Regions from separate parts of the Symbiopectobacterium purcellii genome, predicted to be linked through region 1. Evidence: predicted binding sites of a transcription regulator. Region 1 holds the regulator's gene; the other holds the start of a gene.
The links. Region 1 encodes PhoB, which activates phosphate uptake and scavenging genes when phosphate is short. Its sites were predicted from a motif close to CTGTCATAAAACTGNCNNAT; they were not measured.
Positions count from the first base shown of each region.

Region 2: a site for PhoB is predicted at 2,347-2,366, ahead of glpT (glycerol-3-phosphate transporter). Genes of this name have one in related genera too.

Region 1 covers NZ_CP081864.1:3,985,103-3,992,549, reverse strand. Annotated here, with positions in the region: gene K6K13_RS18580 (AAA family ATPase) at 1-3,087, opposite strand, end outside; gene sbcD (exonuclease subunit SbcD) at 3,084-4,307, opposite strand; gene phoB (phosphate response regulator transcription factor PhoB) at 4,777-5,466, shown strand; gene phoR (phosphate regulon sensor histidine kinase PhoR) at 5,533-6,855, shown strand; gene K6K13_RS18560 (PstS family phosphate ABC transporter substrate-binding protein) at 6,868-7,447, shown strand, end outside.
Region 2 covers NZ_CP081864.1:4,723,759-4,731,205, reverse strand. Annotated here, with positions in the region: gene yigL (sugar/pyridoxal phosphate phosphatase YigL) at 44-850, shown strand; gene glpT (glycerol-3-phosphate transporter) at 899-2,248, opposite strand; gene glpA (anaerobic glycerol-3-phosphate dehydrogenase subunit A) at 2,560-4,215, shown strand; gene glpB (glycerol-3-phosphate dehydrogenase subunit GlpB) at 4,205-5,467, shown strand; gene glpC (anaerobic glycerol-3-phosphate dehydrogenase subunit GlpC) at 5,464-6,666, shown strand; gene K6K13_RS21990 (pirin family protein) at 6,940-7,447, shown strand, end outside.

The sequences.
Region 1 (7,447 bases):
ACCTTGTTGATAGAGATTGGTTTTCAGCGCGCTATCAAGCTGTTCCAGCCGTTGTTCAGGCGTTGTGGTCTCGTCGTCATCCGGTCCGGTTGGCGGGCGCTGTGCCAGATGCGTACTCAACCCGGCGGTAGCCTGCTGTCGCAGCGCTTGGGTTTCTGTGACGGCCTGACGCACTGCGTCGAGTTTAGTGCGCAGCACCTGACGCGTATCATCATTCAGCAGCGCCTGCTGGAACGCAGCTTCATCAGTGAAGGGGCTGCGCGCCAAGGCTGTCGCAAACTGGGCTGTGGCTTGCTGTTCTGCGTCTACACAGTGTTCGCAGTGTGTGCGTTGACCTGCCAACGCTCCCGCTAGTTGGGCGAGCTGTGCCGCTGCCTCTTGCAGCACGACGGCTAACTTATCAACGCGCTGCTGATGCTGTTCGCTGTTCTGCCGCCATTCCTGACGTACCTGCTGCGTGTCGCGATCGCCAAACAGGGCGTGGCGTTGCTGGCGCAAGGCTGCCAGCTGTTTTTCCCCATCCTGCCATTGTGTCTGCTGTAGTGTGGCGCTCGCATCGAGTGCCTGTAACGTTTTTTTCCGTTCCTGCACGGTGGCATGCAGTGAGGCCAGCGTGTTGTCATCGTGCTGCAACTGCTGTTCGGTGGTTTTCCAACGCTCCGCTTCGGTGGCACGTTCTGCCAGCCAGTGCTGTTGTTCGGCAAGTGCTGGTGGAACCAACGCATAGGGCGCGAGCGCCGCGGCGAGTGTTTCTTGCTGTGTTGTCAACGCCGCGGTGAGCTGTTGCTGTTTGTGTGCGGCCTCGGCAAGCCCTTCCCGGTGCGCTTGAATACGCTGTTGCAGCAAGGCAAGCTGCTGCTCTGTTTCCTGACGCTGCTGCTGCGCAGCGGTCAGTGAATCCTTACTTTCTTGCCAGCTGCGTTGCAGCTGCTCTTGCGCTTCTATCTGGCTAAACAGGGTATCTGCTTCGCGATCGCAGGTCGTCAGCCATTCGGCAATCTCTTGTTCCTGCTCAGGCGTGAAGGTTACGTGTAAATGCTCACTCACCTGTTGCCAGTCGTTATAGCACGCTTGGTACCGCTTTTCCTGTTCGGCCCGCTCGGCCTGAAGTTCATCGCGCTGTTTTGCCAGGGCGGAGAGCGCGCCCTCGCGCTGCGCCAATTCGCTGCGCGCCTGCTGACATAGCGTGCGCAGTTGTGCCACCAGCCCTTGCGCCTCGGACGCGGTGTGCGTCAGCGTTTGATACTCTGCAATCGCCGGATGGTGCGTTGAGCCACACAGCGGGCAGGCCTCTCCCGGTTGTAACTGTGCGCGTTCAGCCTCCAACTTAACGATGCGCTTTTCCAGTTCGACACGCTGTTCGACATCGCTCAACTGCTGCTCCAGACGCTGACTGTCTGCGCGTTTCGTGTCGTTAATCTCGGTGTCGGCTTGAAAACGCTGATCCAGCTTGATCCCTTTGCTGGCGCTATTTTGCTGTTGTTGACGCAGGTTGCTGAGTCGTTGTGTCAATTCTCCGAACTGCCGCCGCGCTTGTCGTGCTCGCTGGTGTGCCGCGTAACGTTCACGCAAACCGGCAATCGGATTCGCCGTTTCTGCCTGTTGCCACACCTGTTGCTGCTGTTCGCATTGATGCTGCAAGGTGTCGTAGCGCTGCTGTTGCGCGCTACGCTGTTCGATCAGTGCCACCTGCTTGCGCGCCAGCTCTTGTTCCGCGTTTGTCAGGCGCTGCTGCTGCGTACCATTAGCGGTCAGTTCTCCAGACAGGCGTTGCTGCTCCTGAAATGCCGCACGCCACGCGCCAAGCTGCTCGCTCCAGTGACGGTGATGGGGATGCTGCTGCTGGTAGTTGAGTCGGGTTTCTCGCTGGATTTTCAATGTATCGCGCTGACGAAGCAACTCCGCCAGTTGCTGTTGTTCGTTATCACGCTGCGTTTGCGTTTGGGTCAACGCTTGCCGATGTTCGGCACAACGCTCCCCTTGGCGTGCGATTTGCTGATCGAGCGGTATTACCTGTTGCGCAATCAGTCCTTCTTCCTGCTGGCGTGCTGCATTGTGTTGCTGCTGTGCTTGTTGCGCTTGCAGCAACAACTGCTGTTGCTGCTGATGTGCTGTCTGACTGGCAGTGTGCTGCTGGGCTAACGCCGTTTCACGCGTTTGTGCTGCAACCCGAGCCAACTGAGTGCGTTCGCGCTCGCGCTGCAAGGGGCGCAATTTTTCTGCTGGTTCGTCACGTTCCAGCCGTAATCGATCGGGCTCGGCATCACGTTGAGCCTGCTCGGCTGCCTCGGCCTGCTGCTGCTTTTGGCGTAAGTCCTGCTGAAGAAGCCGTTCTTGAGTCAGCCATTGCTGGTGTGTCAGTGCTTGCTCACGTTTTTCCCGCAACCCTTTCTCTTCCTGCTGTCGCTGCGTCAGTGCTGCCAGTACGGTTTGTCGCTCACTGTCATCCAACAATGCAATGGCCGAGGCGCGTGCTTGTAGCGTGTCCAATGCCAGCTTAACGGCCTTATGCTGCTCATAGATCCGACTGGAAATCTCGCCATAGATCACCGTTCCGGTCAGCTCTTCCAGCAGTTCTGCACGTTTATTCTGTTCGGCATTGAGAAACGCGGCAAATTGCCCCTGTGAGAGCATCATTGAACGGGTAAAACGCTCAAAATCCAGCCCGGTAATACGGACGGTGTGAGCCAGTTTTTCGGACAACTTTTGCGTGAGGATCTTACCGTCTGCGATCAGCGCCAGCTCGGCTTTCGGGGTTTGCAGGTTGCCGTCTGCCGCATCTTTGGCGCGGCGTTGACTCCAAAACGCGCGATAGCCGATGCCTTTGACCTCAAACTCCACTTCAGCCAGACAGTCGGCGGTGTTGCGCGTCATCAGTTCGTTTTGCGTAGCGGAGAGCGTATTCAGCCGCGGTGTCTGGTGATAAAGCGCCAGACAGATGGCATCCAGCAGCGTGGTTTTGCCCGCGCCAGTCGGGCCGGTGATGGCAAACAGCCCGTTGCTGGCAAACGGCTCCTGCGTGAAATCGATCTTCCATTCGCCTTTGAGCGAGTTAAGGTTTTTTAACCGTAAACTCAGGATTCTCATGCTTGCGGCGCTCCTTCGGTGACGTCGCGGACTATGTCATCGAACAGTGGGCGCAGCCGTGCTTGCTGTTCCTGTGCTATGTCGGTCAGCGCCAGTTTGCGTTCGAAAACGTCCTGTGGGGATAATTCGTCCAGCGTTTCTTTCTTTTCGCGCGCAATCGCCTGCATACGCTGCTCACGGTTGCGCCGTAACAGCAACACGTCGACGGGCAATGTGTGCGTTACCTGCTGAATACGCTGCTGCATGTCGCTAAGGTAGGTGTCGGTGGCGATCTCAATATCCAGCCAGATGCGTTGCCCCGCTTTGGGAGCGGGTAGGTTGTGCAACTGCTGCTCAATGTCCGCCAGATTGCCTTTTATCAGGCGCATCGGTTGCGTCACCGGTACGGGCAGTAGCGTTATCTCCGGGGGAACGCCTGGCGGGAAGTCGATCAACGCGACCGATTTTTCACTGCCAAGTTCATCAAAACTCAGGGCAATCGGGGAACCGCTGTAGCGGATATGCTCGCTGTGTCCTACGCGTTGTGGGCGGTGGATATGGCCAAGGGCGATATAATCGGCAGGCGGAAAGGCCTGCACCGGGTAGGCATCGAGCGAGCCGATGTAGATCTCGCGTACCGCTTCCGAAGCGGTAACCCCGACCGTAGTCAGGTGTCCGGTGGCGATAATCGGCAGGGGTACTGCTAGCGTGTCGCGTAAATCGCAGGCGTGCTGGTAGCATTGCGCGTAATGTTCGCTGATGGCGTCCTGCAAGGCGACCTGTTTTTCCACGCCGGATTGACCTGCCAGGCTGCGCAGGATGTCGCGTGGGCGTAGGAAAGGGATGGCGCACAGAATTGCGCCGGGCACACCTTGACGGGTATTGAGTGCAAATACCTGCTGCGTTGCATCCTCGGTGACGTTGGCGATAACACGGGTATTGAGGCACGCCAGCAGGTCCCGTGATTCATTCAGGGTCGCCACCGCATCGTGATTTCCGGCCAGCAACACCAACTGGCACCCGGTGGTGCGCAAAGCTACCACAAACCGGTTGAGCATCTCGCGTGCGTAACTCGGCGGCGCACCGTTATCAAAGATATCACCGGCCACAATCAGCGCATCGACCTGATGGTCGGTTATCTGCTCGATGAGCCAGTCGAGAAACGCTTGATGCTCAGGTGCGCGGCTTTTAGTATAAAAATATTGGCCAAGATGCCAGTCTGCGGTGTGAATGATACGCATGGCGTTTCCTGTTAGACGTGCTATCGCGTGTAGGGCGATTATACCCTAAATAATTCGCGTTGCAGGAAGGCGGTAAATGAACGAATCCCGATGAGCTTACTCAGGTAAGTGATGCGGGTGACAAATCTGCAGGGAGCAGATTTGAACGCCGTGTGCGGCGGCCTCGTAAGAGGTGAGGCCCAGGGATGGGCCGAATAATGAATGCAGCCAACGCATCTGCAACGTGCAGTATGACGGGTATAAGCAGTGAGGGCGGAGACTGTCGTTATCACCGTGAAAATTTTGGAAACAACTGCTAAACAGGGTGTTACCTTCAATGTGGGTTTTCATAAATCTGTCATAAAACTGACGCATACTGCTTTCGCCCACAGAAGATAAGCCGCTCAGGCACCTTTTAGGTAAAGTGGGCAATGGTGAGATTTCGTTATTGTTGACGCGTTTCATACGCTGACTAACGGCAGGATGAACAATGGCAAGACGCATACTGGTCGTAGAAGATGAAGCGCCGATTCGTGAAATGGTGTGCTTCGTGTTAGAGCAAAACGGCTATCAGTCCGTTGAAGCGGAAGATTATGACAGCGCCGTGACGCGTTTGTCCGAGCCCTATCCGGATTTGGTGCTGCTGGACTGGATGCTGCCAGGAGGCTCGGGGTTGCAGTTTATCAAGCACATGAAGCGCGAAGCGCTGACGCGGGATATCCCGGTTATGATGTTGACGGCGCGTGGAGAAGAGGAAGATCGCGTGCGTGGGCTTGAGGTTGGTGCGGATGATTACATCACCAAGCCGTTCTCGCCTAAAGAATTGGTCGCACGCATCAAGGCGGTGATGCGCCGTATTTCACCGATGGCGGTGGAAGAGGTGATCGAAATGCGGGGGCTGAGCCTAGACCCAACCTCGCATCGCGTTACCACCGAACAGCACGCACTGGAGATGGGGCCGACCGAATTCAAGCTGCTGCATTTCTTTATGACGCACGCTGAGCGTGTATACAGCCGCGAGCAGTTGCTCAATAACGTTTGGGGAACTAACGTTTATGTTGAGGATCGTACTGTGGACGTGCATATTCGTCGCTTGCGCAAGGCGCTGGAAACCAGCGGACACGATAAAATGGTGCAAACGGTCCGGGGAACGGGGTACCGTTTTTCTACGCGTTATTGATGTGCGTGTGAGCCATAGCGTGCGCGACATCGTGGCTGAATACCGCCAAAGCGGAGAATTTTTAACGTGTTAGAACGTCTTTCGTGGAAAAAGCTGGCATCGGAGCTGGCTTTTTTTTGCTTGCCCGCCCTGCTGCTGGGATTGATTTTCGGCTACCTGCCCTGGTTTATGCTGGCGGCTGTGCTGGTGGTACTTGGCTGGAATTATTACAACCAGCTTAAGCTCTCCTACTGGCTGTGGGTCGATCGCAGTATGACGCCACCACCCGGACGCTGGAGCTGGGAGCCGCTGTTTTACGGGCTGTACCAAATGCAGCTGCGTAATCGGCGGCGGCGGCGTGAGCTGGCTTTGCTGATCAAACGTTTTCGCAGCGGTGCCGAGTCGCTACCCGACGGCGTGGTGATCACTACCGAAGAGGGCACCATTATCTGGTGCAACGGCTTGTCCCAGCATTTGCTCAGCCTGCGTTGGCCTGAAGATAACGGCCAGAATATCCTCAATTTGTTGCGCTATCCCGAGTTCACCCAATACATGCGCCAGCAGGATTTCACCCGCGCCTTGACCCTGCAATTGATCAATGCTCACCATGTTGAATTCCGTGTTATGCCTTACTCGGAAGGGCAATTGTTGATGGTGGTGCGCGACATCACCCAGATGCACCAACTGGAAGGGGCACGGCGTAATTTCTTTGCCAACGTCAGCCATGAATTACGCACTCCGCTCACTGTGCTGCAAGGCTATCTGGAGATGATGCAGGACGATTCGCTGGACGGTGCCTTACGCAGCAAAGCACTCTCGACCATGCAGGAGCAGACGCGGCGCATGGACGGGTTGGTGAAACAGTTGCTCACGTTATCGAAAATCGAAGCGGCGGCACCGATCAATCTGTCGGAAAAGGTCGATGTGCCACGTATGCTGCGCATACTGCAACGTGAAGCTCAGACGCTGAGCCAGGAGCGTCATGAAATTGTGTTTCGCATCAACGATGGGTTGAGCGTTTATGGCAATGAAGAGCAGTTGCACAGCGCCTTCTCCAATCTGGTGTACAACGCGGTTAATCACACGCCGGATGGCACGCGCATTGAAGTGTGCTGGCAAAAAATCAGCCAAGGCGCGCAATTTCAGGTCAGCGATAATGGTCCTGGTATCGCCGCCGAGCATATCCCTCGCCTGACGGAGCGTTTTTACCGCGTGGACAAAGCCCGATCGCGCCAAACGGGTGGCAGCGGATTGGGGCTTGCCATCGTCAAGCATGCGCTCAGCCATCATGATTCGCGGTTGGAGATCCTCAGTGAACCCGGTGCCGGAGCACGTTTTATGTTTACGCTTCCTAACCGGTTGATTGTCCCTGCCTCTCTGTCGGAGAATAGCACCACCCCTTCGGCTTGATGGATATGACCTATGATGCCAGCCCCGCGTTTTTCGGGTTTATTGCTCTGTACTGCGCTGTTACTCAGTGGCTGGAGCCACATTGCGCGCAGTGAGCAAATGCTGGCGGGTAACCTCTCCAGTGCCGGCTCTGACACCTTGGCGACGCTGATGGCGTTTTGGGCCGCCGATTTCAACCAGCATTATCCCAGCGTTAACGTACAGATGCAGGTGGCGGGGTCGTCATCGGCACCGACGGCACTTGCCTCCGGCGCGGCACAGCTTGGTCCGATGAGCCGTGCCATGAAGGCCAGTGAGATTGAGGCCTTTGTGCAACGCTACGGGTATCCACCATTGGCTGTGCCAGTGGCGATGTATGCGCTGGTGGTGTTAGTGAATCAGGATAATCCGCTGCCGGGGTTGAACGTGCAACAGCTCGATGCGCTGTTCTCCATTACCCATCGCTGTGGGGCGACGCAAACCGTCACTCACTGGCGCGACCTCGGGTTGAGCGGGGAATGGGCATCGCGCCGCGTGTTGCGCTACGGGCGTAACTCAGCGTCGGGCACCTACGGTTTTTTTAAGCAGCAAGCGCTATGTGGCGGTGATTTCT
Region 2 (7,447 bases), 740 kb from region 1:
GCCGACGCCGCGCCATTCCCCTTAAAGGTGAGAGTTCTCTGTTATGTATCACGTCGTTGCTTCCGATTTAGATGGCACGCTGCTGTCGCCAGACCACACGCTGTCTCCGTTAGCCAAAGAGACCCTGAAACTGCTGACTGCACAGGGCATCCACTTTGTGTTTGCCACCGGGCGGCATCATCTGGATGTGGCGCAGATTCGTGACGGACTGGGCATCAGCGCCTTTATGATCACCTCTAACGGCGCGCGCGTGCACAACACCCAGGGAGCGTTGATTTTCAGCCACAATCTGGATCAGGACATCGCACACGATCTCTACGGTATGGTGTACCACAACCCGGAGATGCTGACGCACGTCTACCGCGACGATGAATGGTTTATGAGCCGCTCCCGCCCGGAAGAGGAACGCTTTTTTCAGGAGTCGGTATTCAAATACAAACTGTTCGAACCGGGTCTGCTCGGCACCGACGGTGTGAGCAAAGTGTTCTTCACCTGTGACAGTCACGAGAAGCTGCTGCCGTTGGAAGAGGCAATCAATGCGCGCTGGGGCGATCGGGTTAACGTGAGCTTTTCCACGCTGAGCTGCCTGGAAGTGATGGCGGGCGGCGTATCAAAAGGCCATGCGTTGGAGCAAGTCGCCAAGCTGATGGGCCATACTCTGACATCGTGCATTGCGTTTGGCGATGGCATGAACGATTTTGAAATGCTGTCGATGGCCGGTAAAGGATGCATTATGCGCAATGCGCATCAGCGCCTGAAAGATTTACTGCCGCAGTTGGAGGTTATTGGCAGCAACGCAGAGGATGCGGTAGCGCAGGTGCTGCGTCGTTTGTTTCTCTCTGCGGAGTGACGGTGTTGCTGGCGGCCAAGGCCGCCAGCAGACAGAGGAATCTCGCGATTAGGCGCGTTTTTCCATTTCTGCCTTATGTTTCTTCTCATTAACCATGACAATAAACAGCAGCAGCACTGCGATGACGCTGCCGCCGATCATCACCATAAAGCCGCCGTCCCAGCCGAAGAAATCAACGGTGTAGCCAACAATGGCGCTGGCCGCAACGGACCCGCCGAGGTAACCGAACAGGCCGGTAAAGCCTGCTGCCGTGCCCGCCGCTTTTTTCGGTGCCAATTCCAACGCATGCAGACCGATCAGCATGACTGGGCCGTAAATCAGGAAGCCGATCACGATCATACAGGCCATATCGATGCCAGGGTTGCCGGCAGGGTTCAGCCAGTAAACCACGGTGGCGATGGTGACCAGTGTCATAAAGAACACCCCAGTGGCACCACGGTTGCCCTTGAACACCTTGTCAGACATCCAACCGCAAATCAGCGTGCCGGGGATCCCTGCATATTCGTACAGGAAGTAAGCCCAAGAGGATTTGTCCAACGCGAAGTGCTTCACTTCTTTCAGGTAGGTCGGTGACCAGTCGAGAATACCGTAACGCAGCAGGTAGACGAACACGTTAGCGATCGCGATATACCATAGCAGTTTGTTCGGGAACACGTACTGCATGAAGATCTCTTTTGCCGTCAGCTCCTTTTCTGAGGTTTCGGTGTAATCCGCAGGATAGTCATTTTTGTATTCTTCAATCGGCAGCAGGCCGCAGGATTGCGGGGTATCGCGCATCATCACGAAGGCAAACACCGCAATCAGGATCGCACCGAATGCCGGCATGTAGAGTGCCGCTCTCCAGTCATGGAACCAGGCCATCCCCAGCAGGAACAGTAACGGCGGGATGCCGCCCCCCACGTTGTGGGCGCAGTTCCAGACAGAAACAATACCGCCGCGCTCTTTCTGCGACCACCAGTGCACCATGGTACGTCCGCACGGCGGCCACCCCATGCCCTGGAACCAGCCGCACAGGAACAGCAGCACAAACATGATGGCGATGCTTGACGTTGCCCAAGGCACAAAGCCCATAAACAGCATCACTGCCGCGGCCAGAATCAACCCAGCGGGTAAGAATACGCGCGGGTTGGAACGGTCGGAGATGGAGCCCATGATAAATTTGGAAAAACCATAGGCGATAGAAATCCCTGACAACGCAAAGCCAAGGTCGCCGCGAGAGAACCCCTGTTCAATCAGGTACGGCATGGCGAGTGCGAAGTTTTTTCTTACCAGATAGTAAGCGGCATAACCGAAAAAGATCCCAAAAAAAATCTGCCAGCGCAGACGACGGTATAGCGGGTCGACCCGATCGTCGCTCACTCTGGGCTGGTGCTGGGCGGGTTTAAAGATACTCAGCATAACGTTCTCCAATACGCTTAAAAGCGATAATTATTTTGTGCTAAATCGCGCGTATGGTACCGAAATGGCGCAGGGTTTCAATGTGAGCCACCGCTAAAATGTTACATTTTTATGATGGTCGTGCAATTATTGTGCTTTGCTTAACAAAATGCTCCCCTATAGACCTCATATTGGTGTGACTTTTATCGCGAAACGGTTACATACTCGGTTCGTTATTTTCGTTTTTTGCTCGAATTTGCTCTTTATCAATCATTTTTTTTCTTTTCTGTGTCTGAATACCCTTAATGAAGATCCGGAAAGGTGACACCATCATGGAAAACAGCACAGCCTACCGCGAAACCGACGTTATCGTGATTGGCGGCGGCGCAACTGGCGCGGGAACCTTGCGTGACCTGGCACTCAGGGGACTGCGTTGCCTGCTGCTGGAGCGCTTTGACATCGCAACAGGGGCGACCGGGCGTAACCACGGGTTGCTGCACAGCGGGTCGCGTTATGCGGTAACCGACAGTGAATCCGCACGCGAATGTATTGAAGAAAACCAGATTTTACGCCGTATCGCCCGGCACTGTGTGGAACCTACTGACGGCCTGTTCCTGACATTGCCCGAAGACGATCTGGCCTATCAATCCCAGTTTATCGCGGCCTGCCATCAGGCGGGTATCAATGCGCAGGCGATTGATCCGCAGGAAGCGCTGCGCCTCGAGCCTGCTGCCAACCCGCAGCTGATTGGAGCGGTACGCGTGCCGGATGGCTCCGTTGATCCCTTTCGCCTCACCACTGCCAATATGGTGGATGCCTGTGAACACGGGGCGGAAGTATTGACCTATCACGAAGTGCTGGGACTGATACGGCAGGGCGATCGTGTCACCGGCGTGCGCGTTTTCGACCATAAACAACAACGCACTCTCGATCTCTACGCACAAGTGGTGATTAACGCCGCCGGCATTTGGGGACAGCGCATTGCCGAATATGTGGATCTGCGCGTGCGCATGTTCCCTGCCAAAGGCGCATTGCTGATTCTCGGCCACCGTATCAACAATATGGTGATCAACCGCTGCCGTAAGCCTGCCGATGCCGACATTTTGGTGCCAGGTGACACCATTTCGCTGATCGGCACTACCTCAACCCGCGTGGACTATGACCAGATAGACAACATGTCCGTCACGCCGCAAGAAGTCGAGATCCTGATGCGTGAAGGGGCGAAACTGGCTCCGATGATGGCGCAAACGCGCATTTTGCGTGCCTATGCGGGCGTGCGTCCGCTGGTGGCCAGCGACAATGACCCGAGTGGGCGCAGCGTAAGCCGCGGCATTGTGCTGCTTGACCACGCCAGCCGTGATGGGCTGGAAGGGTTTGTCACCATCACTGGCGGCAAATTAATGACGTATCGCCTGATTGCGGAGTGGGTCACCGACAAGGTGTGTGAAAAGCTGGGGCACAGTGCGCGCTGTACCACCGCAGAGCGGCCACTGCCCGGTTCAGCCAGTGAATCGGCGGCGCAACCCGCAACCGCAATGTCAGGCACACGCGCGTTTTCTGCGCCGCTGCGCGGCTCCGCCATTTATCGCCATGGCGACCGCGCTGCGCGCGTGTTGTCTGGTGAGTACGCCGATAGCAGTCTGGTGTGTGAATGCGAAGCGGTGACGGCGGGTGAAGTGCGCTATGCCGTGGACGCACTCAAGGTCAACAACCTGATCGATCTGCGGCGGCGTACCCGTGTCGGAATGGGAACCTGCCAGGGCGAGCTTTGTGCGTGCCGTGCCGCCGGATTGCTGTGCAAGCTGGGGCAATCGACACCGCCGCAAGCGTTGGCACAGTTGAGCCAGTTTTTAAACGAGCGCTGGAAAGGCGTTCGCCCCATCGCATGGGGTAACGCGCTGCGTGAAAGCGAATTCACCAGTTGGGTGTATCAAGGCTTGTGTGGGCTGAGTATTGAAGATCAGCAGGAGGAACAACATGCGGTATGACGTCGTCATTATCGGTGGCGGGTTAGCCGGGCTCACCTGCGGTATTCGTTTATCAGAGCAAGGAAAACACTGCGCCATTGTCAGTTCAGGGCAAAGCGCCCTGCATTTTTCTTCAGGATCGCTGGATCTGCTGTCTTTTCTGCCGGATGGTGAGCCGGTTCACCAGCCCCTTGAAGCGCTGTCAGCGCTGGCAAGTCAGGCTCCTGAGCATCCCTATTCGCTAATGGGGGAAGCCGCCGTACGCCGTTGGGTGCCAGAAGCAGAGGCTTTATTGGCGCGCTGTGGCGCGACCATGACGGGCAGCCATCAGCATAACCACCTACGCTTGACGCCGCTCGGCAAATATCGCCCATGCTGGCTGAGTCCACCGGAAATTGTTACGCGGGAACAGGGTAAACCGCTGGCGTGGCGCGCCCCGCTGATTGTGGGCATTGAAGGCTTTCTGGATTTCCAATCCTCTATCGTAGCGGATGCGCTGCAAGCGCAGGGCATTGCGGCAAAGAGTGCCGATTTACGCCTGCCCGCGTTGGATCGTCTGCGCGGTAACCCCAGCGAGTTCCGCGCGATAAATATCGCCCGCGTGTTGGATCTGCCGGAAAACGCCAGCGCATTGCTGGCGGAATTGACGCGGTTGAGCGCTGATCACGATGCCGTCATTTTACCGGCTTGCCTGGGATTGGACACGCCGGATGCTGTGGCGATGCTGCAAAGCGCCTTGGGCAAACCCGTCAGTCTGTTGCCGACGCTCCCGCCGTCGTTACCGGGCGTTCGCTTGCATCAGGCGATGGTGCGCCGTTTTCGCCAATTGGGTGGCATGGTGATGCCGGGTGATAAAGTCGAGCGTGCCGTTCTGGGGGAAACAGAAAAGGCACTTTATACCCGTAATCACGTCGATATCCCGCTGCGGGCTCAGCAGGTGGTACTTGCCAGCGGCAGTTTCTTTAACAATGGGTTGGTGGCAGAGTTTGATCGCGTTGTAGAACCGGTATTTGGTCTTGATGTGCACTATGCCGCTCTACGTAGCGACTGGAGCCGGGAACAGGTGCTGGCACCTCAGCCGTATCGCCTGTTCGGTGTGGAAACCGACGAGAAGCTGCGTCCGCGTATCAAGGGCGTTACGGTGCCCGGTGTCTATGCGATTGGCGCGGTATTGGCAGGGTTTGACCCTCTGGCGCAGGGCTGTGGCGCGGGGGTATCTTTATTGAGCGCGTTGTCGGTTGCCGATACGTTGCTGCAAGGGGAGGTCGCATGAGCCTGCTCAATGACACCAGTTTTGATAACTGTATCAAGTGTACCGTGTGTACCACTTACTGCCCGGTTTCCCGGGTGAATCCGCTTTATCCGGGGCCGAAGCAGGCTGGGCCAGACGGTGAACGTCTGCGTCTGAAAGATCCGGCGCTGTATGACGAGGCGCTGAAATATTGCACCAACTGCAAACGCTGCGAAGTGGCCTGTCCGTCGGATGTAAAAATTGGCGATATCATTCAGCGCGCCAAAGCACGTTATAGTCCGCATCGCCCTTCGCTGCGTGACACCATCCTTAGTCATACCGACCTGATGGGAACGGTATCCACGCCGTTTGCGCCGTTAGTGAACGCGGCGACCGGGCTGAAACCGGTGCGCCAGTTGTTGGATAAAGCACTGAAAATTGACCACCGCCGTCAGCTGCCAAAATACTCGTTCGGCACTTTTCGTCGTTGGTATCGTCAACAAGCCGAAGCGCAAAAACAGTTTAGCGAGCAAATCGCCTATTTCCACGGCTGCTACGTTAACTACAACCATCCACAGTTGGGCAAAGATCTGATCCGTGTATTCAATGCGATGGGGATTGGTGTGCAACTGTTGGAGAAAGAGAAGTGCTGCGGCGTGCCGCTGATTGCTAACGGTTTTCATGCCAAGGCGAGAAAGCAGGCGCAACAAAACGTGGGCTATCTGGAAGGCGCGGTTCAGGGTAAAAATCTCACGGTGGTGGCGACGTCATCAAGCTGCACGGCGACGCTACGTGACGAATACCCGCATTTGCTGGGGGTCGATAACCATGCGGTGCGCGATAGCATTACGCTGGTGACGCGTGAGCTGTATCGCCTGTTAGAGCAAGGTAAAACGCTGCCGCTTAATCCGTTGCGTGTGGCTTATCACACGCCGTGCCATATGGAGAAAATGGGATGGACTTCCTACACGCTGGATTTACTGCGCCGCATTCCTGGATTGGAGCTGGTGGTGCTGGAATCCCAGTGCTGTGGTATCGCCGGAACCTACGGATTTAAAAAGGAAAACTACACCACTTCGCAGGGAATTGGCGCGCCGCTGTTCCGCCAGATAGAGGAGAGTGGGGTGGACATGGTGATCACGGACTGTGAAACCTGCAAATGGCAGGTAGAGATGTCGACCAGTAAACCGTGTGAGCACCCGATCACGTTATTAGCACGCGCTCTGGCGACGGAAAAATAATCCTTTACAGACGCGAATGATAATGATTATTATTGTCATGCATTCCAGAGAGACGCACGCATGTGTTTTCATGCGCTGACTGACTCGCTGTGAAGGCACGACATTGCTCACATTGCTTCCAGTGTTTATTTAGCCAGCTCGGGTGCTGGCTTTTTTTTGCCCCATCCTCACCACCTCTTTTAAATTTTTTGAACTGAGCGATGAGTTTTTTACGCTTTCTTATTCGCCGCCTCCCGGTAGACTTAACATAACGACAACATTTGTGGAGGCGATATGATTTATTTACGACAGGCGCAGGCGCGTGGCCATGCAAACCACGGTTGGCTGGATAGCTGGCACAGTTTCTCCTTTGCAGACTATTACGATCCCAACTTTATGGGGTTCTCAGCGTTACGCGTGATCAACGAGGACCGCATTGAAGGTGGGCAAGGGTTTGGTACTCACCCGCATAAAGACATGGAAATCCTGACGTATGTGCTGTCCGGCACGGTGGAACATCAGGACAGCATGGGAAACAAGGAGCAGATTCCGGCGGGTGAATTTCAGATCATGAGCGCAGGCACCGGGATCCGCCATTCGGAATACAATGCCAGTCAGGATGCGCTGTTGCATCTGTATCAGATTTGGATCATTCCGGAAAAAGCGGGTATCACGCCGCGTTATGAGCAACGACGCTTTGACGCACCGCAGGGCCGTCAACTGGTGTTATCACCCGATGCGCGCGACGGTTCGTTGAAGGTGTATCAGGACATGACGCTGTCGCGTTGGGCGCTGGAAGCGC